Regions from separate parts of the Vreelandella halophytica genome, predicted to be linked through region 2. Evidence: predicted binding sites of a transcription regulator. Region 2 holds the regulator's gene; each other region holds the start of a gene.

Region 1 (7,697 bases), 1.3 Mb from region 2:
GGCTCGACCTATGGCGGCAACCCGCTTGCCTGCGCCGTGGCCATGGCGGCACTGGAGACGATCGACACGCCAGAGGTTTTGAGCGGCGTCGAAGCGCGCCATCAACTCATGATCGAGCAACTCGAGGCGATCAACCAACAGTACCCCGTATTCAAGGAGATTCGCGGTGAAGGGCTGCTGATTGGCGCCGAGTTGAGTGAGGTGTATCAGGGCCGCGCGGAGTCGCTCATGCCACTACTGATAAGAGAGGGGCTGATCGCCCAGATGGCCGGGGCCATGGTGCTGCGGTTGACGCCATCGCTCATCATCCCCGAAGCGGATATCCAGGAGGGAATGCGGCGGTTGAAGCGCGCGATCAGCATACTGGCACGTCTTTCTGCCACATAGACCGCCGGCCAAGAGAAAGAGGGCAATGGAGGAGCTGTCACGGTGCTTTCATGGCGCAATCACGTGGCCCATTGGCGACAATCCGGCGCTCGTCTTCGACGAGGCATAAGCGGAAAAGCCTCGACCCTTTGGTTGGCGCGCGCCTTGCCTGAGGAGTATTCAAGGCGTCATAGTCCGGTACGATGCTGCGAGATTTGCCGATCAATGCGCGGCACTTTAATGACGCGCCAAAGGGAAAATCATGAGCCTGGAAATAACAATAATCGTATTGCTGGCGGCCTTCTTCAACGCCAGTTGGAACGCCATCGTCAAGGTCAGCGGCGACCGAATCGCCGTCATGGCGGTCATCACGCTGCTGGGAAGTTTAATATCGCTGTTGGCGCCGCCGTTCGTGGCGCTGCCAGACTCCGCCAGTTGGCCGCTTCTGGCCACTGCTATCTTGCTGCATACCGCGTATCACTTCAGTTTGCCCTTGGCGTATCAGTATGGCGATTTCGGGCAGGTTTACCCCATTGCCCGCGGTTCGGCCCCGCTGCTGGTCACATTAGGCGCCGCCATTTTTGCCGCGGAGGTGCTTAGTTTCATTCCCTTGTTGGGGGTCGTCTGTTTGGCGGTGGGGGTCATTGCGCTGGCTTTCGAGAAAGCCACTGGCATTACGCAAAACCCGCGCGCAATATTCTTGGCGCTGGGAACGGGGGCGTTCATTGCCTCCTACACGCTAGTGGGCGGGCTGGGCGCGCGGCAGGCCGGCTCAATAATGGGGTTTGCCGTTTGCCTTACCATCGGTAACGGCGTGCTGACCTTTTTGATTGCTTCCCTCTGGAAACTCAACGCCATCAAACGGGTAGTGCGGGAGAACCTGCTGCCCGCCACCGTGGGCGGCGGCCTGCAGGTGGGGGCGTATTGGATCGTTATCTGGGCCATGGCTTACGCCCCGCTGGGAATGGTCTCGGCCTTGCGTGAGACCAGCGTGTTGTTCGCCGCGCTGATCTCGACCTTTATTTTGAAGGAGGGCTTTGGTGTCTGGCGGTTCGTGTCGTCCTCGTTGATTACGCTTGGCGTGGTGTTGACCCGCTACAAGCCCTGAGCGCCTGGTGGGCGTCACACACTGGCAAGCTGCCTTTGTTAAACTACTCGTCCGCTTGGGTTTACCGGACATCATACTCATGAACACGACAACGCAAGGCCCGGATGGAAAGCGTCGCTGCGGGTGGTGCGCTACGGCGCCGGAGTTCGATGCCTATCACGACCACGAGTGGGGCTTTCCGGTCGCGGGTGACCAGCGCCTGTTCGAGAAAATAAGCCTCGAGGCGTTTCAGGCCGGGCTTAGCTGGCGCACCATTTTGGTCAAGCGCGAGAATTTTCGCGCCGCCTTTGCCGGGTTCGATTTTTACCAGGTGGCGGCTTTCGATGAGGGCGATGTCGAGCACCTGCTCGAGGACGCCGGCATCGTTCGCCATCGCGGCAAGATCGAGGCGGTGATCAACAATGCCCGGCGCGCCAGCGAGTTGGTCGAAGAGGAAGGGTCGCTGGCGGCGTACTTCTGGCGCTTCGAGCCTCGGGAGGAGGACGTGGCCGCGCCGCAAAGCGTCTCCTCCTCACCGACGTCCATCGCACTCTCGAAAGATCTGAAGAAACGCGGCTGGAAGTTCGTCGGCCCTACCACGGTGTTCGCTTTCATGCAGGCCATGGGCCTGATTAACGATCACGCAGAAGCGTGCTTTCTGCGCCCGCGCATCAATGAGGCGCGCCGGGCGTTTACCCGGCCTGCCTGATGCGTTACGACCCCGTTATTCGCTGGCGTAGTAGCGCTAATGCCGGAGCTTCAGCATCAGAATGCACTGCAGCTTTTCCAAGTTCTTGACCAACTTAACGGTTTCGTAAAGAGAACAGCTTGCTTTGAAAAACTCTGTACCAAAGAGCATTTTAGTAAGCACAAGAGCCAATAACAATGCTCAAAAACTGTATAGAAGCGCGCTGGGCGCTGAAGGGGTGGCGACCATTTCGAATCTTTATTCGGCTGATGAAGTTTTGATGGTGGCTCGAGATATAGACTGACTACGAATGAATAAAGCTATATCAAGGATCGTTTGAGTCGAATATATAAGGAACAGAACAATGATCACGGGTCTAAACCATATCACTCTGGCTGTCAGCGACCTCGAGCGCTCGCTCCACTTTTATACCCATGTGCTGGGGCTCACCGGTCACGTGAAGTGGGACAATGGCGCTTACCTTTCGGCAGGGGATCTATGGCTGTGTCTTTCTTGCGATACCCCTTGTGCGAAAGAGGACTACACCCATATCGCGTTCGATATCGAAAAGGCCGATTTCGAGGCCTTTTACACCCGGCTCGAAGCGCTGAATGTACGTCAATGGAAAGAGAACACCAGCGAAGGAGCGTCTATCTATATACTGGACCCGGACGGACACAAACTGGAAATTCACGCGGGTGGTTTGGCAAGCCGGTTGGCATCACTTAATTCGAAACCTTACAGCGGGCTCGTTTGGCTTTAAACTGGCCGCGTAAAGGTGTAGCGTCACGCGCAAACACGCCGGCGGCAGGTTCCGATTTTTATTCAAGAGACGTTTTGACGTAATGATTAACACCAAAATCTACAAGGCCGTGTATGAGCTGGCCGAGAAGCTGATGAAAGCGGCGCACAAGGACGACCGCGAAAGCTTCGATGTGCTGTACGCCGAGCTCGAAGCCATCTGTATCGATAACGAATACACCGAGAAAGACCACCCGGAGCAATGGGAAACGCTGGCCGACTTTAGCGAAGAGCTGGACGAAGCGCTGGTGCTGTACCAAAAAGCGCTGGATAAAGCCGTCGCTATACCCTCCCAGGACCATATCGCTTCGATCGGTTTCTCGATGGCAACGCTTCAGGTAGAGCGGGACGACATCGACGACGCCATTAAAAGCCTGCGCCAGGCTAAAGCTGGCGCAGCCAACATTCAAGATGATGAACTGAAAGCAGAGATCGACGCGCTGCTGACCTCGCTCACTACTCGTTAGGACCCCCACGTTGACCAATAACGATATTTTACGCCGCATCCGTTACACCTTCGATTTGAAAGACACCGCCATCGTGGCCATTTTCAAGCTGGCCGATGTGGACGTTGCTTTAGAGCAGGTAACGGCCTGGTTGAAAAAGGACGACGACGAGGCCTTTGAGACGATGAAGGACAAGGATCTGGCGGCGTTTTTGAACGGCTTTATCAGCTACAAGCGCGGCAAGCGTGAAGGTCCGGCGCCCACGCCGGAAGCCAAGCTCAATAACAACAAGGTATTCCAGAAGCTGCGTATCGCCTTGAACATGCAGGCCGACGATATTATCGCGGTGTTCGAGCGCGAGGACCTGCCGTTAAGCCACCATGAGCTGAGCGCGTTTTTCCGTAAGCCCGGCCACAAGAATTACCGTGAGTGTAAGGATCAAATGCTGCGTAATTTTCTGATGGGCCTGCAGAACCAGTACCGCCCGGCCCAGGAAAACGGCGCTGCGAAGGCGTGAACCCATCGCAGCGCCGCGTTTAAACGAAGCGTTTTAAATTAAAAAGGCCCCTTGGGGGCCTTTTTGCTACGCGGGGCGCGGTTTAGAATTCGAAACCGAAGTTGGTGAGAAACGCCGTATTCCAGCCGTTGTCGACCGGCGAGCCGAAGTAATCCAACCCGTTTTTGTTGCTCACGATATCGAACCAGGCAAAGAAGGGGCCGGCGGTCATTTGTACCCCCAAGTCGTTGACCATGGGGTTTTGTTGATCGCCGAAGCCGCCATTGATGGCGCTGTAGTCGCCGGAGGGGTCGATGACGCTGAAGTCGTTGAAGAAGAACAGGTTATCGACCGGGCCCCAATCCACTTCCAGGTTGTAGCCCACGCTTGCCGAGTAGATCTCACCCTTGGCGGGGATTAGGTAGTTGAAGTTGAAGGCGCCGATTTGCAGGGCGTTATCGGAAATACCCGATTCACTTTCCGCCGGGTTCTTGGCGTTGTACTCGTAGGTCGTGGCCTGAGCGAGCGTGCGCCAGTTGCCATAGCTTCCGTCTACGCCCAGGGCGGCGGACCAGTTATCGCCGCTGCGCTCGGTGTTGCGGTTATAAAGCTGGCCGCCCTTGGCGGACACGTTCACTTGTGTAGCGTAGTCGGTGTCGTAACCAAAGGTGTAGCCTACTCGCGCGGCGACTTGGTTCTCTTCGCTGTTACCCTGCGCGCTGTCGCCCACGGCGTTGGCGCCGTAGTGCTCGTTGTCGTTACTCAAGCTGTCGCTTTTGAAAAAGGCCAGCGACGTATCCCAGGCCCCAGCAGAGCGGTCCCACTTGATACCGGCGTTCTGGTTATCGTTGAAACCCGCCAGGTACCCCAGGTTGCCATAGTAGCCCAGGTAGCCGTAATCCATGTTGCCGAAGGGCGTTTGCACCAGACCCAGCTGAATGGAATCTTCCTCGGTGGGGTTATAGCCGACCCAGCCGTGCTGCAGAAAGTGGTAGTCGTCGTAGAAGCGGTAGGCCAGGGAATAATCGATATTGCCGGTTTCGCCTTCTACGGTGAAAACGAGCTTGCCGAAGTCGAGATCGCCAACGGTATCCTTGCTCTGGTCGTCCCAGTCGTTCGCGCTGCCGCTGAACTCTACCAGTCCGCCGAATTCGACCTGCTGCATCTCTTCGAGTGTGCTTTGGTTTTCCTGGGCCAGTTCCTGTCCGTCCCGGGAGGAGGAGCCTTCGGCGCCCGTGTCACCGGATGAGCTTTGCTCCGTATAGCCCTGGCTTGAAGAGCCACGATTCGATGAGCCCTGGTTCGCGTTCTGACTCGTATAGTCCTGGTTGGAATCGCCTTGGGAGGTCGTGCCTGACTGAGCGGTGCTGGAGGCGGCGGTACCTTGCTGGCTTTCCAACCGTTCGAGGCGCTGCTGCATCTGGTTGAGCTGTGAGCGCAGCTCTTCGATGGTTTGCTGGTCACTGGTTTGCGCTGCCGCGCTCGAGATCATGGCTGCGGAAACGCTAAGCCCAAGTGCCAGCTTGTTGAACTGGCATACGCGTAGGTATGACATGAAGTTTTCCTTGCTAGTGTCGTTTTATATGCCTTTTTAATTATTAAAAGCCGGCTGGGTTAAATACCGACCCGAAAAGAGATCGGTATGGAAGGCAGGGTGAGACGCGTGCCCAGCCATTACCCTAGTACAATCGCGCACTAAAGCAACTGCCTACCGGTAAGCCTCGGGCCGACAGGGGCTATAACCGGCACAACCGGGTATTGAGGGGTGGCGTTAAAGTCGGAGGGCGATTGACCGATATAACGTATGGATAGCAAAGCAAACGTTTTTCAACCACTGCGAGCCCTACATGCCCACCACGCTGCGTGCCCTAGTGGCCGCCCTCGTTTTTTCCGTACTTCCCGCCAGCGCCCACGCGGACGCCGCTGAAACAGCGGTGATGGCTTGGCTTCAAAGTATCGATAACGGTGAATTCGAAAAAGCCTGGGACAGCGCCTCACCGCTTTTACAGCGCCCGCTTTCGCCCAGCATGCTCGAGCGTACCATCGAGCTTGCCCGCCAGGACGTAGGCGAGATGAAGTCCCGCCGCCGCCTGCGCGTGATCAGCGAGACCTCGATGCCCGGCGCCCCGCGGGGGGACTACAAGATCTTTACCTTCCAGACCAACTTCGCCAACCGGCTGCTCACCGAAACCGTTACCCCGCATTTCGAAGACGGCGCCTGGCGCGTCAGCGGCTATTACGTTCAATAGAGATCAGGTTCAATAGAGACCAGGTTCAATAAATACCAGGTTCAATAGAAACCGGATCAATAGCGGCAGCGATCAGGCTTTATCGCGCCGTTTAGGCCGTCTGGTATCGTCGGTCAGGCTTTGATACAGACGAATATCGCGTTGCCCGAGGTGGTGTTCCAGGGCGTAATGGCCGCGTAGTCGTGCTCGAAAACCTGCACGGTGAAGTAGGGTGTCAGCAGCGCCGTGAGTTCGGCGAAACTGACGGCGACCATGGCGTGTTCATCGTCCCAGCGCTCAACGCCGCTTCCCCGACTTTTTTCGATACTCAGCTTGAGTGATTGCTTTTCGCCACTGCCCGAGTAGTGCCAGCCCGAACGAAACGCAAACTCGTCATCCCCCTTGCGCACCTTATGTCTGACCAGAAGCGCATTGTCGATCTTTTCCCTGTCCACGGCGTTGAAACAAAACATGCCGCCGCTTTCAAGCGCGCGGTAGGCGCTTTGGATACACGCCTTGAGCCGCGCGATACCGTCGCTGTAGTGAACCGAGTAGAGAAAGCAGGTGATTAGGTCCTGGGGTTCGCTAACGCTGAAATCCCCCATGTCCTGGCAGCTGAACTGCGCCTCGGGGCAGCGGGCGGCGGCCAGTGCCAGCATGGGTGGGTTGATATCCAGGCCGCTGCTTGCAAAGCCTGCATCCAGAAAGTGGCGCACGTGCGGGCCGGTGCCGCAGGCCAGGTCCAGATGCCGGCGACCACCGTTACCCAGCACATGATGAAGGCGCTGCACGCCGCGGCTCTGCCCCGGGTAGTCGATGTCCTCGCACATCAAATCGTAATAGTGAGAAAGGTCGGTATAAAGTGCGTTGACGGACATGGCAGGGCGGCGCTCGTAAGGGGGTGGCGCATGGTAAACGAGCGCTCTGAATTTTAGAAGCGATGCCGTGGCTCCTTTAAAAGGCCACGGGCAGTTTACAAAGAGGCCGTCATGTCAGGAACGAACTGCATACTAATGGCCACCCGGTTCCAGCTATTCATTGCAAGAATGACGGCGGTCAGCTCCATAAGATCGCGCTCACCAAACGCATCCAGCGCTTGCTGATAGGTGGGGTCATCCACCCGCTGTTGATTGACCAGCGTCAAAGCATCAGCCCATGCCAGAGCGGCGCGCTCCTGGACATTGAAGCAGGGCGCTTCACGCCAGCCAGGCAGAACGTCGAGACGCCTTTGATGCTCGCCACTCTCGCGTGCTTGTTCGGCATGCTTATGTTGGCAAAAACAGCACTGGTTTAGCTGGGAAACGCGTAGCTCGACTAGGTGCACGATCATGGGTGTCACTGCACTATTCGAGCTTGTATTGGCCAGTGCGGCCAGGTGTTTGGGGATACGCGGATTGAGCGTGTAAACCGCTTGCTGGGAGAGGCGTGTCTTCATGGTGCAGGCCCGTGTCGTTTAAGAAAGGCCTTAATTTAAAGCGGCGGGCCGGCTACGCCTTGTAACTTTGCGACAATTTGCGCTGGCGGTATACGCTTGGGGTTTCCAGGGCGAATTTTTTGAAGGCGTGGGTAAAATGGGCCTGATCAT
Region 2 (7,697 bases):
CGCAGGCGTTCCCGCGCCACGCCTTCCTCTTCCAGGTGGCGCACCACGGCAATCGCCCGCCCCGTCGAAAGCTCCCAGTTGGAGGCAAACGAGGCGGTGGCGATCGGCACGTTGTCGGTGTGCCCCTCCACTGATATCTCGCCATCGAAGGTGTCGATGACCTCGCCAAGGCTTTCCAATACCTCTTCGCCTTGAGCGGTCAGCCGCGCCGCGCCGCTATCGAACAGCAGGCTATCGTCGATGCGCAGGGTAATGCCTTCGCGCCCCTCGGAGACGCTCACGCCTTGAATATCGAGGCCGTCCATCGCCGGGCTCAGCCCACTGTGGAGCGGTTGAAGTCCCGAAGAGAGCGGCTGAATACCCGAGGTCGTGGGTGTGCCGGCGGCTTCGTCGCCGGTGCCCGCCGGGGTGAGCGCCAACAGCAGCACGAACAGCGTGATCAACAACGTCAATACGTCCAGGTAGCTGGTCAGCCACCCATCTTCACTGTCGCCATCCCCGGTGAATGGCGATTCCAGTGCGTGGCGGGCTTCGCGGTTCATCGCCCTACCCCTTGGCAGGCGCGTCGTTCTCGGCGCGCGGCTTCACGTTGGCATCACGAATCTCGTCGTTGTAGTTGGCCACGAAGGAGTTCAACGTCTCTTCGATGAACGACGGCAAGCGGCGCTTGGTGATCAGCGAGATGCCCTCGAGCACCATGTTCATGGTGATCAAGCGCTCTTCGGTGCGCCGCTCGAGTTTCACCGCCACCGGTTTGAAGACCAGGTTGGCAAGCAAGATACCGTAGAAGGTCGTGAGCAGCGCCACCGCCATGCGCGGGCCGATCACCTCCAGGTCACCGGCGTCCATGACCTCCAGCATGTTAACCAGCCCCACGAGGGTGCCGATCATGCCGAAGGCCGGGGCGTAGGTCGCCATGGTGCGAAAGATTTGCGCCTCGGCGTGCTCGCGCGCCTTGAGCCGGGCGATACGCCAGCGCAGCATGTCGAAAATTTCATCTTCCTTGGTGTTGGCGATCACCAACTGAATGCCGGTGCGCAGAAACGGGTTGCGCGTGTGTTCGAGCTCGCGCTCCACCGCCCGTACGTCGCCCTTGAACCAGAGCCGCGACATGGACACCAGCTCGTTGATATCGTCGCGCACGTAGGTGTTCTCGCGGCGAAATACCAGCCCCACCAGGCGTACCACCCGCAGTACCTCCTTGAGCGGGTAGCTAATGAAGGTCGCCGCCAGGGTGCCGGTCACCACGATGGCAAGCCCGGGCAAGTTGAGAAAGCTCTCCGGGGATTCCGCGGTGAAAAACAGCACGCTAACCAGTAGCAGAATACTGGCAAATATACCGATCAAGGTAGAGGGGTTCATCGACGGCTCCTCGCCGGTTGGGTTTAACGGTTAAAATGCGTCAATCTGGCTCGTGCAGCCGCGCGCGCAGACGGCTAATGGCTTGGCTATGCAGCTGTGAAACACGCGATTCGGTCACCCCCAGTACTGCGCCCACCTCTTTCAGGTTGAGCTCCTCCTGGTAGTAAAGCGCCATCAAAAGCTTTTCCCGCTCGGGCAGCGCTTCGATCGCCGCGATCAGGGTTTCGCGCTGCTGACCATCCAAAAGCTCCTCAAAAGGCGCATTCAGCGCCTCCTGAGCGGGTTCCCCGCCCTCTTCCAGAAGCTCCTCGAAGGGCAGCAGGTGGCCGCTGTTGGCGTCGTTGAGCAGTTGGTGATACTCGCCGAGCGGCATGTCCAGATGCCGGGCGATCTCGCCCTCCTCCGGCGCCCGGCCCAGGTTCTGTTCGAGATGGCGGACCGCCTCGTCCATGGCCCGGGCCGAACGTCGCACGCTGCGCGGCAGCCAATCCCGGGTGCGCAGCTCATCGACCATCGCCCCGCGAATCCGCTGGCTGGCAAAGGTGGCAAAGCTCGCCCCCTGGGAGGCGTCAAAGCGCCCGAGCGCCTCCAATAGGCCGACCATGCCGGCCTGAATCAGATCATCGAGTTCGATGCTCGCCGGCAGGCGGACCTGCAGCGCCAGCGCCTGGCGGCGCACCAGCGGCATGTGCTGAGTGACCATTTCGCTGTGTTGAATTCTGCCTTGTGCTGTATACATCCTCGTGCCTCGTGGCTATACACTCGTCACTGGTAGTTCACAATCACGTGAAGCCCTTTTACCCGCATCGGCCGCTGCCCGCGCCCCAATGCGAAGCGAAACGCCAGCGGCGCATCGGCGGAAAGCCCGGCAAACCCGGTTTCGCTTCCGCGCTGGCCGCTTAGCTCGACGCAGCGCTCGGGGTGGCAAAGCCAGGCCCGCAGCGCGGCGTCGAACGGTGCCTCATACCGCCAGTGAACGCCTTCGATACGCCCCTGGGCGATCTCCGCTACCGGCGGCGGCGCCAAAACCTGGCTGCTGACCGCCCGGTCGCTCATGGCCACCATCATACCGGTGACCTCCTTACTCCAGCTGCCTGTGCCCGCCTGAGCGGTCAATGCCAGGCTCGCCCCCATCGCCATGAGTAGCGCGACGCCTTGAAGACTCTTTTTCAGAAAACGCTTTTTCATTGTGGCCTACCGCGCTAGTAGCAGCAGTTCGATATTCAGATAATTCGCCGCCGCCTTCTGCAAATTGTCTAAAAGCCCTTCGCGGGGCAAGCCGGGCTCGTGCAGCGCCAGTAGCTGGCGGGGCCCCTGGTTGTCGTTGAGCTGGCGCAGCGTGCGATACATGCTCGCGAAGGCGTCCGCGTCGCTGCGCACCCAAAGCGCCCAGCGTGAATAGCGCTCGCAAAACGCCTCCAACGGCTCGCTGGCATCCACCGGGATGACCTCCCAGCTTTCCGGGGTCGCCGCCCAGCGCCGGCCAAGCTCGGCCCACTCGCCAAGGCGCTCTTTGACCGGGGCGACGCTTTTCGTCGGTAGCCCCACCACCGCCAGCGGCGTCTTGACCACCGGCGTGGCGGCGTCGCTTGCCGGCGGGGTGGCCTGGGTGTCTACGTCGGGCTCGGCGTGCTCGCTGCCAGCCTGCTTTGCTGGTGTCTCGTCGAGGGCGGCCTGCTGCGCCCGTTCTTCGTTGCGCAGGCTCGCCCACTGGCGCAGCCCCGAGGCCTGGTCGCCGCCGCTCATGCCAGGGCCTCGCGGCTGACGCTACCTAGTTGGCGGATGGCGTCCCGGGTCATCAACATATGCATCAGCGCGTCGAGTAGCGCGGTATCGCGGCGCTTGCGAGATGTTTTGGAAAGGCGCATCACGTCCTGGCGCAGCGTTTGCGCGGCCTCGTCCTCGGCGTTGTCCAGGTGCGTGGCGGCCGCGGCGGCACCGCTGGCCATCAAAAGGCGCAGCTGAGCACTGACCTCGCCGCCATCGGCTTCCTTGAGCGCGCGCCAGGCTCGCTTGGTCAATATAGCCGCGCCTTCGCTTTGCAGCTGAGTGACCAGCAGCGATAGCACTTCGGCCCCCAGCCGCGCCGGGGTGAGCCAGTAGCGTTTGGCCACGCGCTTGGCGCTTTCCGGGTCGCGCAGCTCGCCGTACCAGGCGAGAAAATGCCGCCCGGCCTGGTCGGTGACCTCGGCGTGGGCATTCCATAGCTGTAGCGGCTGGCCGCGAAAGCGCACGTCGACCCGATGCGAGAGTTCGCTTTCGCCAAACAGGGCCGTCAACGCGTAGCGCTCGCCCTGCCAGTATATCCGCTGAGCGCCGGTCGCCTGGCTGACCCAGGTCAAACGCTCGCTTTCCAGCGTGTCCAGGGTCTCGCCTTCGGCAAGGGTCGGCAGTAGATGGACCGCCGCCTGGCGCTGGGCGTCGATACGGGCCTGCCAGCCGGCGGGCTGGCGGTGCTGTAAAAGCGTGAGCGCACAAAGCTGGCCGTCGGCGTCGAGGCTCAGATCCGGCATCGACCACTCCATGCCACGCTCGTTGCGCCGCGGTGACCAGACGATGCCCAGCGCATTCTGCTCGCCCGCCTGGTCGGCAAGTGCCGCCAGGCGCTGGTCGTGCAGTACGCCCGGCAGCGCGCCGATATCCCATACCGCTTCGAGCAGCGCGAACCCGGCCACCCGCTCACGCAGCTGCGCGAGCAGCAGGCTCAACCGGCGCCCCTGGCCCAGCACGTCCTGGGACCAGCGCGGTGCCAGCGGCGCGTTCGGCCACGGCGGGCAGTCCGGTGCGGCGTCGGTATGGCCTGCCAGCGCCTGCTCGACCAGCGCAGCCGGGTCGGCCAGCGCCATATCCTCGGGCACCTGCTGGCCGTTGGAGGAGAACAGCACGCGCAGCCCAAAGCGCATGACGATATCCAGAAGCGGCGCCAAACGCCCCGCTTCGTCCTGTTTGGTAATAATACACTCGTCGAGCTCGGCGCCCGCCGCCCGCGCAGCCTGGCGGTAGCGAAGCACCACCTCTTCCAGGGTTTCGGGTTGGCTGGCGGCGTTGAGCACCAGCACCAGGCGCACCCGGGATTCGCCACCCTGGAGCTGGCCGATCTGCTCGATGACGCGCTGATCGCGCTGGCTCATGCCCACGGTGTCGATGATCACCCACTGCTTGCCGCCTAACCGCCCCAGCAGGTTGTCGATGGGCTGCTCGTGATCGAGGGCGTACATCGGCGTATCGAGCAGGCGCGCATAAATGCGTAGCTGCTCGTGGGCGCCGATCCGGAAGCTATCAGTGGTCACCAGCGCGACGGGGCGGGTGCCGTGGCGCATGACGAAGCGCGCGGCAAGCTTGGCGGTGGTGGTGGTCTTGCCAACGCCGGTGGGCCCCACCAGCGCCACGATACCAGTTTGGTCGAAAAAGTCCGCCTCGCTCTGAAGCACGGAAAGCCGCGCTATCAGTTGGCGGTGCAGCCAGCCGAGCAACCGCTCATCCTGAAGTTCCAGCGCGCCAAGGGAGTCGGGCAGTGCCGCGCCGATCTCTTCGGCAAGCTCACTGCCAAAGCCGGCGCGGGTCAAAAGCGTGGTCACCGTGGCACCGCCGGCGGGCGGCGCACCCTTGGCGTCGCCGGTTTGCGATCGGGCCAACAGGGCACGCATGTCCTGCATTTCGCGCAGCAGCCGCTCGCTGACTTCCTCGAACGGGTGCGCGGGGCTCGCCTTGGCCGGCGCGGGCTGGGCGGCCAGGAGTGTTGGCGCGCTTTCATCCATGCCCACCGCTTCGAGCGGCGCGGCCTGCTCGAGCGCGGCCTCTTCGGCCATGGCCAAAATCTCGACGCCGGTGTCCGTGCGCCGATTGGCGACGATCAGCGCTTCATCGCCCAGCGCCTGGCGCACCTGGCGCATGACATCCCGGCTGTTAGCGCCGACAAAGCGTTTTACGCTCATGGGTTAACCTCCAGGTTTTCCAAAGCGGGGGTCTGCAAAGCGCCCAACGCAACACGCATCACCGGCCACCTACCAGCGTGGTGATTTTAAGCGTACGGTCGTCGGGAATTTCCGCTTGAGACATGACGACCAAATGGCGCAGCCGGCGGCGCAAAAAGCGCGCCACAATAGCGCGAAGCGAGTGCTGCACCACCAGTACAGGCGGCTCGCCGCTGGCCTCCTGGCGCTCCAGCGCCTGCTGCGCCTGGTTCATCAGCGTGTCGGCAAGCCCCGGCTCCATCGCGCCGTTGCCGTTCATCGCTTGAATCAGGACCTGTTCGAGCTGGGCATCGAGGCCGATCACGTTCAGCGTCTCCTGGCCTGCAAACCACTGCTGGGTAATCGCCCGGCCAAGGCCGATGCGCACCAGCGCCGTCAACTCGCCCGGGTCTTTCTGCTGGCCGGCGTGCTCGGCCAGCGTATCCAAAATGGTACGTATATCGCGAATCGAGACGTCCTCTTCGAGCAGATTTTGTAAAATCCGCTGAAGCACGGTCAGCGTAATCGCCTTGGGCACGACCTCTTCCACCAGGGATTTCTGATCGTCGCCCACCTTGTCGAGCAGCTTCTGCACTTCCTGGCGGCCCAGCATCTCCGGCGAATGACGGTGCAGCAGGTGGTTTAGGTGGGTGGCGATCACGGTACTGGCGTCCACTACAGTGTAGCCAAAGACCTGGGCGTGCTCGCGCTGGTTGGCATCGATCCACACCGCCGGCAGACCGAATGCCGGGTCCTGGGTGGGCGTGCCGGAAAGCTCGCCGGTGACCTGACCCGGGTCGATCGCCAGCCATTTGCCCGGCTGGGCGTCGGCCCGACCGATCTCCGCGCCCTTTAGCGAGAGCACGTAGGTGTTCGATGAAAGCTCCAGGTTGTCGCGGATATGCACCACCGGCGGCAGAAAGCCGACGTCCTGGGCAAACTTCTTGCGCACGCTTTTGATGCGCGCCAAAAGCTCGCCTTTCTGGCGCGAGTCCACCAGCGGAATCAGCCGGTGGCCCACCTCGAGTCCCAGGGTATCCACCAGTTGGACGTCTTCCCAGCTCGCCTCCGGGGTTTCCTGCACCGCCGCCGGGGCCTCTTTTAGATCCTCGGTGACCAGCGCTTTCTCCTGCATACGCGTCAAAAGCCAGGCCAGACCGCCGAGCACTCCGGTAAAGATCAGAAAGACCAGGTTAGGCATGCCCGGCACCATGCCTAAAAGCCCCATCACCGCCGCGGCCAGAATCATCACCTGGGGGTTGACGAAAAGCTGGCTGATCATCTGCTGGCCCACGTCCTGATCGGTGTTGACGCGAGACACGGTGACACCGGCGGCGGTGGAGATCACCAGCGCCGGAATCTGGGCGACCAGGCCGTCGCCGATGGTAAGCAAGGTGTAGGTGCGCGCGGCGTCGCCAAAGCCCATGTCATGTTGCATCATACCGATCAACAGCCCGCCGATGACGTTGACCACCATGATGACCAGCCCCGCCATGGCGTCGCCGCGCACGAACTTGCTGGCACCGTCCATGGAGCCGTAGAAGTCGGCTTCCTGAGCGACTTCCGAGCGGCGTTTCTTGGCATCCTCTTCACCGATCAAACCGGCGTTCAAATCGGCGTCGATCGCCATCTGCTTGCCGGGCATGGCGTCCAGGGTGAAGCGCGCGCCGACCTCGGCGATGCGCCCGGCACCCTTGGTGATGACCATGAAGTTGATGATGACCAGAATCAAAAACACCACCATACCGACCGCGAAGTTACCGCCGACCAAAAAGGTACCGAACGCTTCGATGACCTTACCCGCCGAGGCCCCGCCCTGGTGGCCCTCCATGAGCACCACCCGGGTCGAGGCGACGTTGAGTGACAGGCGCAACAGCGTGGTGAACAGAAGCACCGCCGGGAAAGCGGCGAAGTCCAGCGGCTTCGAGGCAAACATGCTGACCAGCAGCACCATGATGGCCAGCGCGATGTTGAAGGTGAACAGCATATCCAGCGCGAACGGCGGCAGTGGCAGGATCATCATGCCAAGGATCATGAGGATCAGAAGCGGGCCGGCCAGCAGCTTCATGGGCACACTGCCAAACGGGTTGCGCTGGCTGATTAATTGGCCAATGTTCATGAACGTGCCTCGCTAGCCCCGGGGCCACGGTTGGGATGCGTCATTTCGTCGGGAACCGGTAAATGTTCAGGGGTCGGGGGCGTTTCGCCCCCTTCTTGCGCCACGCTTTTCAAACGGTACGCCCAGGCCATGACCTCGGCCACGGCGGTGTAGAGTTCTGCCGGTACTTCGCCATCCAGATCCACGTGATGATAAAGCGCCCGAGCCAGCGGCGCCGCTTCAAGACGTGGCACCTTCGCTTCAAACGCCAGCTCGCGAATGCG
Region 3 (7,697 bases), 410 kb from region 2:
CACGTTCGCCGGGGTGGCGACTCCCGGGCCGCCCTGATGAAATTCGTGAACGATCTCACCTTCGACCGCGACGACCACCGTATGCAGGCGGCCAAGCGCGCTGGCTTGCTCGTCCAGCACGTTAAACGCCTCTCTCGAGGGCGCGTCGGCCTGAGCGGTAAAAGGCAGTCCCATGGCCATCGCCACCCCGAACCCCATTAACATTGCGCGCATTGGCATTCCTTTTTGACGACGACTCGACTGTTAAAAAGCGTAGAGTCTTCGCCCCGCTAGCGCACGTAAATTACGCAAAGAACCCAAAAGCCTGCTAGGATGTGGGTGTTGCCCCGATGGGGAAAGCAACCCGTTGATTTTTCTAAACGCAAAAAAGCAAGGAGCGCCGTTATGCGTAATATCATCTACATCGTGGGTCTGGTAGTCGTCGTACTGTTTATTCTTTCGATGCTTGGCCTTCGTTGATCACAACGCCGTGCCAAACACAAACGCCCGCATTCGCGGGCGTTTTTGCGTTTAGAGCGCTTTTTTAAGCGTGTTCGGCTATCCCTGGGCCCTAGGCGCAGTCCGCCGCCCCCTGGCCAAACATATCGAACATGATCTCGCGGCCCAGCGCCGTTAGTACGAATCGCCCCGCTGTGTTGAGGGTACCCGCTTCGCTCGCCTCGAGGGTTTTGCGACACCTGGCCCAGCCAGCGTTTTGCGCTTCCAGTACGGCCATCTCCCGCTTCGCCAGCCCACAGCCAGGTAGCGTAATGGTTTCCAGCACGTGGCCGTTCACATAGAGAAGCTCCGCCACGTTAAAAAGGCATCCACGCAGCTGCTCTCGGCTAAACGGGGCGGGGTGGGCAGTCGGGGTTTTGCCTTGGGCAGACATGAGGCTCTCCAGCAGTGAACGCGAAATACGCAGGCCAGTGTAAGTCACTCATGGGCATTAGACCAAGGTCTATATAAGACGATGGTTCAACGAACGCTTTTTAGCGAATTCTTTGGGTAGCGACGTAGTCTCAAAATTTCCAAACATTACAGAAAATAACCTTTTAATGAGTTAAAACAGGTCAAGAGCTAAAGAAAAAGCGCCGGATGCCGATATTCAATGCATCAACGCAGGCAAATTTCAGGTCGCGCGGTTAATTGAGCGACGCTAATCGAAGGGGCACTAATCTATGGCTTCCATTACCTCACTGGGCATTGGCTCGGGGCTGGATTTGAACGGGCTGCTGGGCCAGCTTGAAGACGCCGAGAGCGCCAAGCTCACCCCCATCGCCGAACAGGTACAGTCCGAGAAGGCGACGCTTTCTGCCTATGGAACGCTGAAGAGCGCCATTTCTACCTTTCAGGATGCGACTCAAGCACTCAACGATGCCGAGTCGTTCGAGAGCCTCACGACCAGGGTCGATGGCGATGCCGTGACGGCCGTGACGACCAATGAAGCACAACCCGGCCGTTACGAGGTCGAGGTGGAGCAGTTGGCGACCGCCGGGAGTTTCGTTACGGAGCGTTTGGGTTCATCCGACGAAAGCATTATTAGTGGTGAGCAAACGCTAACTTTCGGCTTGGCTGAAGGCGATATGGCGCCCATAACCATTGCCGACGGCAGTTCGCTGGAAGGCATCCGCGACGCCATCAATGAACAAGGCGGTGGTCAGGTAACGGCTTCCATCATCGATGACGGCCAAGGGTATCGGCTATCGGTCATGGCCAGTGAAACGGGCGCTGATGCCAGCATCGAAAGCTCCAACTTTTCCTCCATTTTATCGAGCGATGCCGTTACCTCGGATGTGCAGGTCATTCAGGCGGGGCAGGACGCTGCCTTCAACGTGAACGGAATCGATATCGTCAGTGCCTCCAATCAGGTCGAGGGTGCTATTCAGGGTATGACCTTGAATCTTACGGAAGCGGGCGCCTCGAGCACCGTGCGCGTCGAGCAGGACGACGAAGCGCTGCGGGACAATGTGACTGCCTTTGTAGACGGATTCAATGCGCTGAAAGATACCCTGACGCGTTTAACCAGCTTCGATGCCGAAACCGGCCAATCAGCAGGGCTGAATGCCGACGCAACCACGCGCGCAGTCGAGCGGGAACTTCGCCAGTCCATCAGCAGCGCAGTGGGTGGTGAGGGCTTCAGCGTGCTCTCTGATATCGGTATTTCACTGCAAACCGACGGTAAACTCAAAATAGACGACGATAAACTGGATAGCGTCATTGCGACCGAGCCCGATCAGCTTGCCGGCTTTTTTGCCGGTAATAGTGAAGAGGCGGGGATGGCGGGGCAAATCAATGCCTCCCTCGAGCGCCTCGTGGGCGATGGAGGGCGCCTGGATACGGCTGAAAGTAACTCCGAAAGCCGTATCGGGACCCTCGAAGACCGTTTCGCCCGAACCGAGGAGCGCATCGATCAGACCATCGCGCGCTTTCGCACCCAGTTTCAGGCAATGGATAGCATGGTGGCGCAGATGAACCAGACCAGCAGCTACCTGAGCGAGCAGTTAGGGATGCTGGGCCAGAACAACCAGTCGTGATCGCCAAGCGATACTCGTGAGACAGAAAATGCCCGGCGTTTGCCGGGCATTTTTGCAGGATTTTAAGAATCTTAACCGCTAAAGTTCGTCGTTTATCAGCCGATAGAGTATTTAACTGTACTTCTCTACTACTTACTAGAGGACTAACCTCATGGCGTCTATTACGGCATTGGGAGTGGGGTCTGGGTTGGATTTGTCGGGCTTGGTGGAACAGCTCAAGTCGGCTGAACGCCAAAAGCTCGTTCCGATCCTTGAGCAGAAAAGTGCTCAGCAAACCAAGATTTCTGCTTATGGGCGCCTGGAATCGGCAATGGATAGGGTGCAGAACTCTATTACGGCGTTGAACGATGCCGCTACTTTCAAACAGCAAAAAAGTACGGTAACGGGAGAAGGCGTACTGGCGACGGCGAGCGAGAAAGCCAATCCAGGTCGCTATGAGGTGACGGTTTCCCAACTGGCGCGCGGCGGCAGCGCTGCGTCCAATAGTGTGGCACTGGACCAGGAGCTTACGGCAACCGATACGAAGTTGACGCTTAATTTTGGTGCTGGCGATACGCAAACAAGCTACGGCGTCGATATTAAAGCAGGCAGTACCCTGGCCGAGGTTCGTGATCAGATCAATGCGGATAAAGAGTCTGGCGTTACGGCTTCGCTCATCAATGATGGCAAAGGGTATCGCCTGGCGCTGAGCTCCAAGGAAACGGGCAAAGAGGCTTCGCTGACGGGGTTTTCAGGACTGACCTCCCTTTCGATGGACCCTGCCACGCTACGCGCTGGCCAGGATGCCGAGTTGAACGTCAACGGCATCGCGATTACGAGTAAAAGTAATCGGGTAGAAGAGGCCATCCAGGGAGTAACGCTCAACCTGACCGCCGCCTCCCCGACCCCGTCCACGCTTGTAATCGAGCGTGATGATGCGTCATTGAAAGAAGCCATCAATGCCTTCGTTAGCAACTATAACGAAATGAAGTCCACCGTTGGCCGTATGACCGAATTCAAGGGCGAAGGTAAGACCTCGGGCGATTTAGTGGGCGATCGTACCGTTCGTACTATCGAAAACCGGCTGCGCCAGGATGTAACGGGCAACTTTGGGACGAGCGATATAACGCGGCTTGCTCAAATGGGTATCGACATCGACAAGCAGGGCCGTCTCAAGGTCGATGAAGCCAAGCTGGATGAAGCAATTGCCAATAATTCCGAGGGGTTGGCTGCCTTTTTTGCAGGTGACACGAAAGAAGGCGGCTTTGCCGGGAAGATAAGTTCGACGCTCAAGGACATAACCGGGGATGACGGCATCATCAAGAGCTCCATCGGCAGTGCTGAGCTGCGAATAGAGAGCCTGGATCAGCGCAAGCTGCGTATGGAAGCCAGCATCGAACGAAGCACTGAGCGCTACCGTAAGCAGTTCGGCCAGTTGGACGGCATGCTCGCCCAGATGAACTCCATGAGCAGCTACCTCTCTCAGCAGTTCGATATGATGAGCGCCATGCAGAAGAGGTAGGTCGTGCTTTCCTGGCGGGGCCAGAACGCTTTTTGACGTAACAGCTATAAATGCAAGTAACGGGGCCGCAAGGCCCCGTTTGTCGTTTGAGGATGAAACGATTTTTTATAAAAAAGTGCAAAAAAGCTAAAGAAATGGGACGACAGGTCGTTAATTATAATAACGGCGATGCAAGTGCCGATTCATAGGCCTCTCCCGGGCCACTAAACACCGAGGATTAAATTCATGTCTGTTATCAACACCAACATCACTTCCATGATCGGCCAGAACAACCTGAACAAGTCCCAGGGCATGCTGGCTCAGGCTCAGGAACGTCTTTCATCCGGTCTGCGCATCAACAGCGCCAAGGATGATGCTGCGGGTCAGGCCATCGCCAACAAAATGACTGCCCAAATCAAGGGTATGGATCAGGCGAGCCGTAACGCCAGCGACGGTATCTCACTGGTACAAACCATGGAAGGCGGTCTGGACCAGATCAACGACAACCTTCAGCGTATTCGTGAGCTGGCCGTACAGGGCGCCAACGATACCAACACCGCCGAAGACCGTGCCGCGATCGCTACCGAAATCGACGAGCGTATCGCCGAGATCGACCGTGTAGCGGGCAGCAACAACTTCAACGGCACTAGCCTGTTGGCCAGTGGCGCAAGCACTGCCCTGAACATTCAGGTTGGCTCGAACACCACCGGTAACGACACCATTGTCGTTAATACCTTTGACGCGACCAGCAGCTCACTGGGTGTCAGTGGTTCCGCGGCGGCCCTGTCGGGTGCTGGCGCCACCAACGAGAACTTCCGGTCATTGATCGATAGCGTTGATACTGCCCTGGAATCGCTGGACACTCAGCGTGCGACCCTGGGTGCCACGCTGAACCGTTTCGACTCGGTGATCGACAACCTGGCGACCACCACCACCAACCTGTCCGAAGCGCGTTCACGTATCGAGGACGCCGACTACGCGGTGGAAGTGTCCAACATGACGCGTGCCAACATCCTGCAGCAGGCGGGTACGTCCATGCTGGCCCAGGCCAACCAGACCCCGCAGTCCGTACTGTCTCTGCTGGGCTAATAGTACGCTAGCGCTAAATCATGACGGGGCCAATAGGCCCCGTTTTTTGGTTTTTTAACCTACATTTTTGTTTATTGGATTTCTTGTAAATCGCCGTATGGCGGGAGCTTAAGCACGAAGGCTTGGGTTTTGAGTGGCTAATGTTACTTTCCCTTACATAAAAAGCGTATTGTTTTCTAAAGACTTTGTACGAGCAGCCGTTACCAAGGGGTAGCGGCATGACAAACGTCGCAAAGTTGGCCCGCTGGCCAGTTATACTTCTAGGAGCAATACTCATGTCTGTAATCAATACGAATATCACCTCCATGATCGGCCAGAACAACCTGAGTTCTTCGCAGAGCATGCTGGCTCAGGCGCAAGAACGTCTCTCCTCTGGTCTGCGCATCAACAGCGCTTCCGACGATGCCGCTGGTCAGGCCATCGCCAACAAAATGACCGCGCAAATCGATGGCATGAGCCAGGCAAGCCGTAACGCAAGCGACGGTATCTCGCTGGTACAGACCATGGAAGGCGGTCTCGACCAGGTGAACGACAACCTGCAGCGTATTCGTGAGTTGGCGGTACAGGGTGCTAACGACACCAACACTCAAGAAGACCGTGCAGCGATTGCCACTGAAATCAGCGAGCGTATCGATGAAATCGACCGTGTTGCGGGTAGCACCAACTTCAACGGTACTAACCTGCTGTCTTCAAGTGGCTCAGGCACTGACCTGAGCATGCAGGTTGGCGCTAACACCACCGACAACGACACCATCACCGTTACAACCGTTGATGCGAGTAGCACTGGCCTAGGTGTTAGTGGGTCGGCAGCTACTATTGCCACGAATTCTGCTTCGGGTGGCGAGGGCGTCACTAACGCTGATTTCCAGAGCCTGATCAACGACGTAGATGACGCAGTAGAGACGCTTGACACCGAACGTGCGACCTTGGGTGCCACGCTGAACCGTTTCGACTCGGTGATCGACAACCTGGCGACGACTGAAACCAACCTCTCCGAAGCGCGTTCGCGCATCGAAGATGCCGACTACGCGGAAGAAGTCTCCAACATGACGCGCGCCAACATTCTGCAACAGGCGGGTACGTCTATGCTGGCACAGGCGAATCAGACCCCGCAGTCCGTACTGTCTCTGCTGGGCTAATAGTGCACTATTTGTAGCACTTGATAACGACGGGGCCACAAGGCCCCGTTTTTTTATATTTCAGGTTGGTTAAAAGCTTTTTTATCCATATCTTATTGTTGTTATTGCTCTTTCTTTTAAGCGTCATGCGTTCTCGAGAAAGATTTTTTCAAAAAAAAGGCTTTCGGCTAAAGAACTCGGCCGCGCGGCCGTTAATTATAATAACGGCGATGTAAGCGCCGATTTCCCGGCCCTTCCCAGGCCACTAAACACCGAGGATTGCTTCCATGTCCGTTATCAACACCAACATCACTTCCATGATCGGCCAGAACAACCTGAACAAGTCCCAGGGCATGCTGGCTCAGGCTCAGGAACGTCTTTCATCCGGTCTGCGCATCAACAGCGCCAAGGATGATGCCGCGGGCCAGGCCATCGCCAACAAGATGACCGCCCAAATCAAGGGTATGGATCAGGCGAGCCGTAACGCCAGCGACGGTATCTCGCTGGTACAAACCATGGAAGGCGGTCTGGACCAGATCAACGACAACCTTCAGCGTATCCGTGAGCTGGCCGTACAGGGCGCCAACGATACCAACACCGCCGACGACCGTGCCGCGATCGCTACCGAAATCAACGAGCGTATCGCCGAGATCGACCGCGTAGCGGGCAGCAACAACTTCAACGGCACTAGCCTGTTGGCCAGTGGCGCAAGCACTGCCCTGAACATTCAGGTCGGCTCGAACACCACCGGTAACGACACCATTGTCGTTAATACCTTTGATGCGACCAGCAGCGCGCTCAACGTGAGTGGTTCCGCGGCAACCATCGTTGCGGCGTCTGCCTCGGGCGGTGCGGGTGCGACCAACGCTAACTTCCAGTCATTGATCAATGACGTTGATACTGCGCTGGAGTCGCTGGACACACAGCGTGCAACCCTGGGTGCCACGCTGAACCGTTTCGACTCGGTGATCGACAACCTGGCGACCACCACCACCAACCTGTCCGAAGCGCGTTCACGTATCGAGGACGCCGACTACGCGGTGGAAGTGTCCAACATGACCCGTGCCAACATCCTGCAGCAGGCCGGTACGTCCATGCTGGCCCAGGCCAACCAGACCCCGCAGTCCGTACTGTCTCTGCTGGGCTAATAGTACGTTAGTGCTAAACCATGACGGGGCCGAAAGGCCCCGTTTTACGTTTAAGACCCATACTGATGCCGGGTGGTTAAAGGGGGTTAATGGATTGCCGTAGCTTTGTACCGTCCTGGAATATAATTGTTTAAAGAAGATGGTTTTTTTCTAAAAATAGGCATTATTTTCTAAAGAATTCGGCCGTACAGCCGTTAATTATAGTAACGGCGATGCTAACGCCGATTTTCCGGCCCCTCCCAGGCCACTAAACACCGAGGATTACCCCATGTCCGTTATCAACACCAACATCACTTCCATGATCGGCCAGAACAACCTGAACAAGTCCCAGGGCATGCTGGCCCAG
Region 4 (7,697 bases), 420 kb from region 2:
CTTTCATCCGGTCTGCGCATCAACAGCGCCAAGGACGATGCCGCGGGTCAGGCCATCGCCAACAAGATGACCGCCCAAATCAAGGGTATGGATCAGGCGAGCCGTAACGCCAGCGACGGTATCTCGCTGGTACAAACCATGGAAGGCGGTCTGGATCAGATCAACGACAACCTTCAGCGTATCCGTGAGCTGGCCGTACAGGGCGCCAACGATACCAACACCGCCGACGACCGTGCCGCGATCGCTACCGAAATCAACGAGCGTATCGCCGAGATCGACCGCGTAGCGGGCAGCAACAACTTCAACGGCACTAGCCTGTTGGCCAGTGGCGCAAGCACTGCCCTGAACATTCAGGTCGGCTCGAACACCACCGGTAACGACACCATTGTCGTTAATACCTTTGATGCGACCAGCAGCGCGCTCAACGTGAGTGGTTCCGCGGCAACCATCGTTGCGGCGTCTGCCTCCGGCGGTGCGGGTGCGACCAATGGTGACTTCCAGGCATTGATCAATGACGTTGATGACGCCTTGGAGTCGCTGGACACACAGCGTGCCACCCTGGGTGCCACGCTGAACCGTTTCGACTCGGTGATCGACAACCTGGCGACGACCACCACCAACCTGTCTGAAGCGCGTTCACGTATCGAGGACGCCGACTACGCGGTGGAAGTGTCCAACATGACCCGTGCCAACATCCTGCAGCAGGCGGGTACGTCCATGCTGGCCCAGGCCAACCAGACCCCGCAGTCCGTACTGTCTCTGCTGGGCTAATCACTTAGCAAGTGAGCTTGAAAACAGTGTAATAAACGGGGCCCCTTGGGCCCCGTTTTACGTTTAAAATCCATACCGATGCCGGGTGGTTAAAGCTTGGTCATGAATCGCCGTAGCTTTGTACCGTCTGGAATACAATTGTTTAAACAGGATAATTTTTTCTAAAAAAAGGCACTATTTTCTCAAGAATCCGGCCGTACGGCCGTTAATTATAATAACGGCGATGCTAGTGCCGATTCATAGGCCTTTCCCGGGCCACTAAACACCGAGGATTAAATTCATGTCTGTTATCAACACCAACATCACTTCCATGATCGGCCAGAACAACCTGAACAAGTCCCAGGGCATGCTGGCTCAGGCTCAGGAACGTCTTTCATCCGGTCTGCGCATCAACAGCGCCAAGGACGATGCTGCAGGTCAAGCCATCGCCAACAAAATGACCGCCCAAATCAAGGGTATGGATCAGGCGAGCCGTAACGCCAGCGACGGTATCTCGCTGGTACAAACCATGGAAGGCGGTCTGGACCAGATCAACGACAACCTTCAGCGTATTCGTGAGCTGGCCGTACAGGGCGCCAACGATACCAACACCGCCGACGACCGTGCGGCCATCACTACCGAGATCAACGAGCGTATCGCCGAGATCGATCGCGTAGCGGGCAGCAACAACTTCAACGGCACTAGCCTGTTGGCCAGTGGCGCAAGCACTGCCCTGAACATTCAGGTTGGCTCGAACACCACCGGTAACGACACCATTGTCGTTAATACCTTTGATGCGACCAGCAGCGCGCTGGGTGTCAGTGGTTCGGCGGCGGCACTGTCTGGCGCTGGCGCGACCAATGCTACCTTCCAGACACTGATCGACGACGTTGATACTGCACTGGAGTCGCTGGACACTCAGCGTGCCACCCTGGGTGCCACGCTGAACCGTTTCGACTCGGTGATCGACAACCTGGCGACCACCACCACCAACCTGTCCGAAGCGCGTTCACGTATCGAGGACGCCGACTACGCGGTGGAAGTGTCCAACATGACGCGTGCCAACATCCTGCAGCAGGCGGGTACGTCCATGCTGGCCCAGGCCAACCAGACCCCGCAGTCCGTGCTGTCTCTGCTGGGCTAATAAAGCAGTAGCAGTAGCGCTTAACAATGACGGGGCCAATAGGCCCCGTTTTTGTTTTGCTTTTTGGAAAGTAAGCTTCTTATTTGCTTTAAATACTGAAAACACTGGGGGGGAGGGCTTTTTCGGTTGGTCCATGCTCCAGGTAGCGATTGCCAGAATACCTGCTTAAACATGGGTGCATTCGCGCCTTTGCTCTCTGTATTAGCAACGTAAACTAGCTATATGATTACTACTGCTATGCGAGTCGTTTAATGGCCAAGCAAAAAACTGCACCTGTTTCAGAAAAACGCAAGCCTCGCCTTCTCTGGGCCAATCCTTTCTGCCTGTTGGATACGTCCAGCGGTGCCAGTATGACCGTACGGCAAATGTTGCTGCAGCTGGTGGCCAGTGGTTATGAAGTGCAGATACTAGGCGCAACGGTGTTTGATAACCCCAAGGGCATGGGAGAGCTCAAGGAGCAGTTTCCCGACCTAAATGCTCACCTGCACCAGTTGATCGAAGCAGAAGATGGTCCGTTGACGCACCAAATGCTCGTGAGCTATAGCCATAATCGAAATCACTTTACGACTCATGAAGAAGGGCTTTGGTACAGCCAATATCTCTACCTGCTCGATTCTTTCAAGCCGGATATCGTCTGGTTCTACGGCGGTCAAACCGTCGATATGCTCATTGCCGACGAAGCGCGCGACCGTGGTATCCCGGTGGCTTTCTATCTGGCCAATGGCAACTACAAGTCGCCACGCTGGTGCCGTGATATCGACCTGATCGTGACCGACAGCCAGGCCACGGCGGATATGTACCGTAAGGAAGTGGGGTTTGCCGCCAAGCCGGTAGGCAAGTTCATTGCCGCGGACCGCTTCATCGCCGAAGAGCACGAACGTAAGCGCCTGCTATTCGTGAACCCCAGCTGGCAAAAAGGCGCTAGTGTGTTCGTTCAGCTAGCCGAAAAGCTGGAGCGAGAGCGACCCGATATCGAGCTCGAGGTAGTTGAAGCACGCGCCGACTGGTCGGCGGTTCTGCGCGAAACGACCCGCCAAATGGGACAGCAGCGCAGCACGTTAAGCAATGTGACCGTGACGGCCAATACCACCGATATGCGTGGGCCTTACAGCCGTGCACGTGTGCTGGCAGCCCCCAGCCTCTGGTGGGAAAGCTCCGGGCGCGTACTGGCCGAGGCCATGCTCAATGGCATACCGGCGCTTATTACCAACCGGGGTGGCATGCCCGAAATGGTGGGTGAGGCAGGTATTGCCTTTGATTTTCCAGCACCATGTTACGAAGAGCCTTATCAGCACCTGCTGAGTGAGGAGGAGCTTCAGACGCTTTTCGACGCGGCCGTGGCCTTTTTCGATGATGAAGCACTTTACCAGGACTACGTAGCGCGGGCGTTCAGTGTAGGAGAAGAGAGGCACCATATAAATCGCGCGACCGAACGGCTGCTCGATGCCTTAACCCCCCTGGCGCGTGATCGCGCAGGCAATAAAGACTTTTCAATTAGCCAGAAAAAACGCCATCGTCAGCGCTTGCCAAGTGTCGCCAACAAGCCTGAGCTGAAAGTTGATCGTTCTCTAGAGCAGTTGTTTACTAACAAAGCGGGTAGCGGCGAAGAGGGCGTATCAAAGGCGCCTCGCCTACACCTCACGGAAGACTTTACCTGGCAGTTCAAGGGTAAAATTATCGTACTCGATAACCGCGCCAGTTTGATCAAAAGTGGCTTGGCCGATCAGATGGGCGCAACGAGCGCTTTTGGCATCGTGGCCTTTGATCCTGCCAGCGAAGTAAAGAACGCCAAGCAGTACGAAGGCAGCGATACGATCCAGATTTTTCAGCATGCCTTATTGGGCGATGGTAACGCAGCCACGCTCAATGCCTGCGTTGCCCCGGAAATGACCAGCACGCTAAAGCCCATGCCCGCCGAACAGCTTCCCGAGCGTCACCACCTGGGGACACAGCTCTTGGCGGAATTGCCCATCAATTCGGTTGCTCTGGACAGCATTACCGGTCTGGAAAGCCTTGATTGGCTGATTCTCGACGAACTTAGCGATGCCATGGCGGTGCTCGAGAATGGTAAAGAAGCGCTCGAACATACATTGCTCATCCAGGCACGTATTCCCTTTCAGCTAACACACGAAAAGCAGCCGAGCCTGGCCGAGCTTCAACACTGGGCGAGCCGCAACGGCTTCCGCTTCTATCGTTTTCATAACATTCGCCACCATAGCCACTTGCCCGAGAAACTACATGAGCGTTCTCCATGCGCCAGTGAGCAAGAAAGTGCAGATGTTCTTTTTATACCTAATCACCAGCGCATGGCAGCGCTGACTGATGATCGAAAAAATAAGCTTGCCTTTATTTTGAGTGCCGGTTTTGCAGCGCACGATATGGCATTTGAATTGATGGCGGAAGTCTCGAAAGAGAAAGCCCTGGAGTTTTTAGAAGCTCAGTCAGTTTTACCTAAAAGTTTGAAGGCGAATAATAAGGCCACTATTACGCCTCCTGCTGGTCCAGTGATTGCCCAGAGTGAGCATGTTAAGGGGGCGCCAGTAGTAAGTGTTTTTTGTCCTACGTATAACCACGGAAATTTTGTCGAAGATGCTATCAAGGGAATAGTTGCTCAAAAAACAAGTTTTCCATTTGAAATTGTTCTTCACGATGATGCTTCAACAGATGGCACACAAAAAATAATACAAAAATATGCAGATCAGTACCCTGATTTGATAAAGCCCATTTATCAAGAAAAGAACTTATTTCAACAAGGGCTTAAAGCCACTGATTTCTGCTTCCCCAAAATGCAAGGGCGATATATAGCAATGTGCGAGGGGGATGATTACTGGACTGATGTTAACAAACTTCAAAAGCAGTTCGATTTTATGGAAAAGAACCCAGATGTTGTTTTGTGTCATCATGATGCCTTTGTTTTCGATGAAAACGGTATGGTGGCAAAATCGAAGTTGCGAGATGAGTTTAAACGTGATTATTCTAAAGAGGATATGCTTAAGAATAATTGTTTTATTCTTACGCTGAGCATGTTTTTTAGAAAAGAGTTTTCTCATTTCCCAAAAGAAAAATTAAATGCAGGTAACGGAGATAACTTCTTAATTGCTTTGCTAGGTAAGTACGGAAAAAGTAAGTACATGGCTGATATAAAGCCTGCAGCTTATAGAATGCATGGGGATTCTTTGTGGTCGAGCAAGAGTTTGAAAGAAAAAAACAAAATGCAGGCCAATACTTTTAAATGGATGTCCTTGTATTATAAAAGGTTAAAGCTTAGAGAGTTGGCCGCATATTATGCTTCCTTGGAGAAGAAGTTTTTGAAAGATAGTTGATTTATAAAAAAGTTAAGTCAGTAAAGCTTAGTAGCCTGTCCCGCGAAAAAGTGGGGCAGGTAAAGTTGAAAGGTAGCTAGATAAGTGGATCCTCCCTCTTGATTAAAGCGCTCAAAAGTAGTATTTCTGTAAGCTAATTGAAGGAAAATTTCCGAATGAAAAAACACGGTCTCGATAGCCAAATAATAGCTATTCTAAAGCAAGCTTAGAGCAGCTTTCCAGCGCCAGAGCCTTGCCGTGAGCGATGCCTGGTTTTATAAGTGTTGAGCCAACTTCGGCGGCCAGAATACTTCCATAATCACACGAATCGAAGAATTCGAAGCTAAAAACCCGCGGCTGAAGAAAATTTATGCCGAAGAACGTCTCAAGTTCGAGCTGCGTAAAGAGGCTCTGGAGGGGAAGGTGTTAAGCCATTTCTCCGCTGTGAAATAGCGCACAAAGCGGCGAATATTGCCCGCTACAGCATGCGTTTGGTAATACGCGCCCTGAATAAGATCATCGAGTGGCGAAGAAGATGCCTGCCCGGACCCGCTGTGATAACAGCTCGCAGTATACCTGCACCACTTTAAGAATCTGAGCCAACCAGCGCGGGGTCGCATTGGTTTTTATCCCCTCCAAAGCAGAACGCTTATACCGAACGTTACAAACCCACCGTACCTTATGGCTGGTCGGCTCACTACCTATTCAGCTCCATCGAGAAAGTGCAGGAATAATCACTGCGATGGCTATGGATCTATAACTACGAACGACCGAACGTAGTGCTTGGGGGCATGGCCCGATGGCACAAGCTGGCAGCCGTGGCCTGAATTCTGCTTTTGAAGCCTTCTAAAATCCAGGAGTTACCCCAGGCTTTGCTGCACTTTGGTCGGTAAAGCAGGGAGGGTAGCGACGTTAGTCCTTCTGCTTTCTACCTGGTGGTCCAAAGCGCTGTAGTTATTCCATGAGCCCAAGGGGGCAAAATAACTATATTAATAAATCACAACAATATTCTGCTTGATAAGTCAGATATTACACAAGGCAATTTTTACCGTCGCATATCCCTTTCTTCGAGCTATCAGATAAAGTAATCTGAAATAATTAGCTAGCTTGGCTTTATATATTGACCATACCTAATAAATAAAATTTTCACATTAGGCCCAGGATGTTACGTTTCTATTAAGCTCACGCTTCGTCATCAATCATCTTGATTATTTTTGCAGGGTTACCAGCGACAATTGAGAAAGGAGGAACGCTTTTGGTGACAACGGCCCCTGCAGCAACAATCGCTCCCTCACCTATCTCTTTAACTTGCGGCAAAATAATAGCACGGCTTCCAACCCAGCAACCTTTTTTGAAGACTACTTTAGTGGTTTTTAGAGTGCCAGTTCCACGAGATAGTCTGTTTTTAGTAACTGCATGTTCATGGGAATGAATAGAAGCGCCTTCTGAAAACCAAACGTCATCTTCAATTTCAATATCTCCTGTATAATCTATTTGTACATGCCTTGCTAATAAAACTCTTTTGCCCATTGAGATACTTCCTTGATGTCCATGCGTGCAATAGATCCAGACATCGTTTTCAATAATAGGAGATTCACCTATATTGAATGCTCCCCTATAAAGCATTGTTCTAGCCTTGAATAGCAGAGGAAAGCTAAACCATTTTGATCCAAAAAAATTTTGCATAAATCTTAGCCATAGCTGACGTCTTTTATAGCTCATCTATCATCCTTAAAATGGTTGGTGGCGATTTTTTTGATTAGTTGGCGATTAAAAGTATATTAATTAATTTTTGATAAGTCTTTTATTATGTCTGTTATTGAGTATTTGGGTTTCCATTTATACTTATTCATAAAGCAAGACGGATCTACTGCATGACTATTAATGTTGTCTTTTTCACCTTCGTGCTTGATAAAAGTAATAGGGGTTTCTGGGCTTGATGACTCAGTGACTTCTATGATCTTAGTTGCTATTTCAAGTAAAGTGTGAGACTTTTCCATGCTGAGATTATAAATAGAATGATTGTCATAAGAATGATGATTAATCACCTGAAGAATTCCACTTGTTACATCACGGTAGTGAATTCGTCCAAGGATTTGTCTGCCACCATATATCTCAACTAACTGTTCCTGTATAGCTCTTTGGGTTAAACGTGCTATCGCTTCATGCTGACGTATCGTCGGATCGTCCCCAGTCACCGCCCCAATCCTTAAAATAACATAAGAGATACCAGGGTGGACTTTTTTAAGCCCAATAAGATGCTGCTCAAGGGCAAATTTGAATTGGGCATAAAGCGTTGTGGGTTGTGGCGTCAGGTCTTCTGTCCAAGGTGCACCGGGTTGGTTGCCATAAACGCTTTGTGATGAGGCATATATAATCTCACCGGAGGCATGTGCGGCATATTCTGAAAAGAGCTGCATTCCTTTAGTTAGGCTATCAGTAATATCTTTTGCTTCGTGAAATGGCCGCGCTGATGCCAGATGAACAATCTTATCTATTGC

Evidence for each region. The regulator FliA, encoded in region 2, starts transcription of late flagellar genes. The targets are predictions, from matches to a motif close to CTAAAGTTNNNNNNNNNNCNGCCGATA.
Region 1: the regulator FliA is predicted to act here: its motif matches at 5,656-5,682, upstream of ACWHXT_RS06930 (DUF4019 domain-containing protein).
Region 3: the regulator FliA is predicted to act here: its motif matches at 6,392-6,418, upstream of ACWHXT_RS02605 (flagellin N-terminal helical domain-containing protein).
Region 4: the regulator FliA is predicted to act here: its motif matches at 953-979, upstream of ACWHXT_RS02615 (flagellin N-terminal helical domain-containing protein).

The regions. Positions count from the first base shown of each region.
Region 1 is NZ_OZ309107.1:1,458,879-1,466,575, forward strand. It holds gene ACWHXT_RS06895 (acetylornithine/succinyldiaminopimelate transaminase) at 1-387, shown strand, start outside; gene ACWHXT_RS06900 (EamA family transporter) at 629-1,474, shown strand; gene ACWHXT_RS06905 (DNA-3-methyladenine glycosylase I) at 1,554-2,162, shown strand; gene fos (fosfomycin resistance glutathione transferase) at 2,506-2,904, shown strand; gene ACWHXT_RS06915 (tetratricopeptide repeat protein) at 2,987-3,409, shown strand; gene ACWHXT_RS06920 (DUF1456 family protein) at 3,420-3,905, shown strand; gene ACWHXT_RS06925 (hypothetical protein) at 3,988-5,439, opposite strand; gene ACWHXT_RS06930 (DUF4019 domain-containing protein) at 5,732-6,133, shown strand; gene ACWHXT_RS06935 (class I SAM-dependent DNA methyltransferase) at 6,247-6,990, opposite strand; gene ACWHXT_RS06940 (carboxymuconolactone decarboxylase family protein) at 7,086-7,547, opposite strand; gene ACWHXT_RS06945 (helix-turn-helix domain-containing protein) at 7,600-7,697, opposite strand, start outside.
Region 2 is NZ_OZ309107.1:129,718-137,414, reverse strand. It holds gene ACWHXT_RS00640 (OmpA/MotB family protein) at 1-542, opposite strand, end outside; gene ACWHXT_RS00635 (motility protein A) at 547-1,362, opposite strand; gene ACWHXT_RS00630 (RNA polymerase sigma factor FliA) at 1,403-2,101, opposite strand; gene ACWHXT_RS00625 (flagellar protein FlhE) at 2,128-2,550, opposite strand; gene ACWHXT_RS00620 (hypothetical protein) at 2,557-3,108, opposite strand; gene flhF (flagellar biosynthesis protein FlhF) at 3,105-5,297, opposite strand; gene flhA (flagellar biosynthesis protein FlhA) at 5,356-7,434, opposite strand; gene flhB (flagellar biosynthesis protein FlhB) at 7,431-7,697, opposite strand, start outside.
Region 3 is NZ_OZ309107.1:538,747-546,443, forward strand. It holds gene ACWHXT_RS02575 (serine hydrolase domain-containing protein) at 1-213, opposite strand, end outside; gene ACWHXT_RS02580 (hypothetical protein) at 551-871, opposite strand; gene fliD (flagellar filament capping protein FliD) at 1,161-2,516, shown strand; gene fliD (flagellar filament capping protein FliD) at 2,668-4,017, shown strand; gene ACWHXT_RS02595 (flagellin N-terminal helical domain-containing protein) at 4,243-5,085, shown strand; gene ACWHXT_RS02600 (flagellin N-terminal helical domain-containing protein) at 5,361-6,224, shown strand; gene ACWHXT_RS02605 (flagellin N-terminal helical domain-containing protein) at 6,491-7,351, shown strand; gene ACWHXT_RS02610 (flagellin N-terminal helical domain-containing protein) at 7,620-7,697, shown strand, end outside.
Region 4 is NZ_OZ309107.1:546,456-554,152, forward strand. It holds gene ACWHXT_RS02610 (flagellin N-terminal helical domain-containing protein) at 1-771, shown strand, start outside; gene ACWHXT_RS02615 (flagellin N-terminal helical domain-containing protein) at 1,052-1,894, shown strand; gene ACWHXT_RS02620 (glycosyltransferase) at 2,146-5,217, shown strand; partial or broken gene ACWHXT_RS02625 (type B chloramphenicol O-acetyltransferase) at 6,379-6,516, opposite strand; gene ACWHXT_RS02630 (NAD-dependent epimerase/dehydratase family protein) at 6,978-7,697, opposite strand, start outside.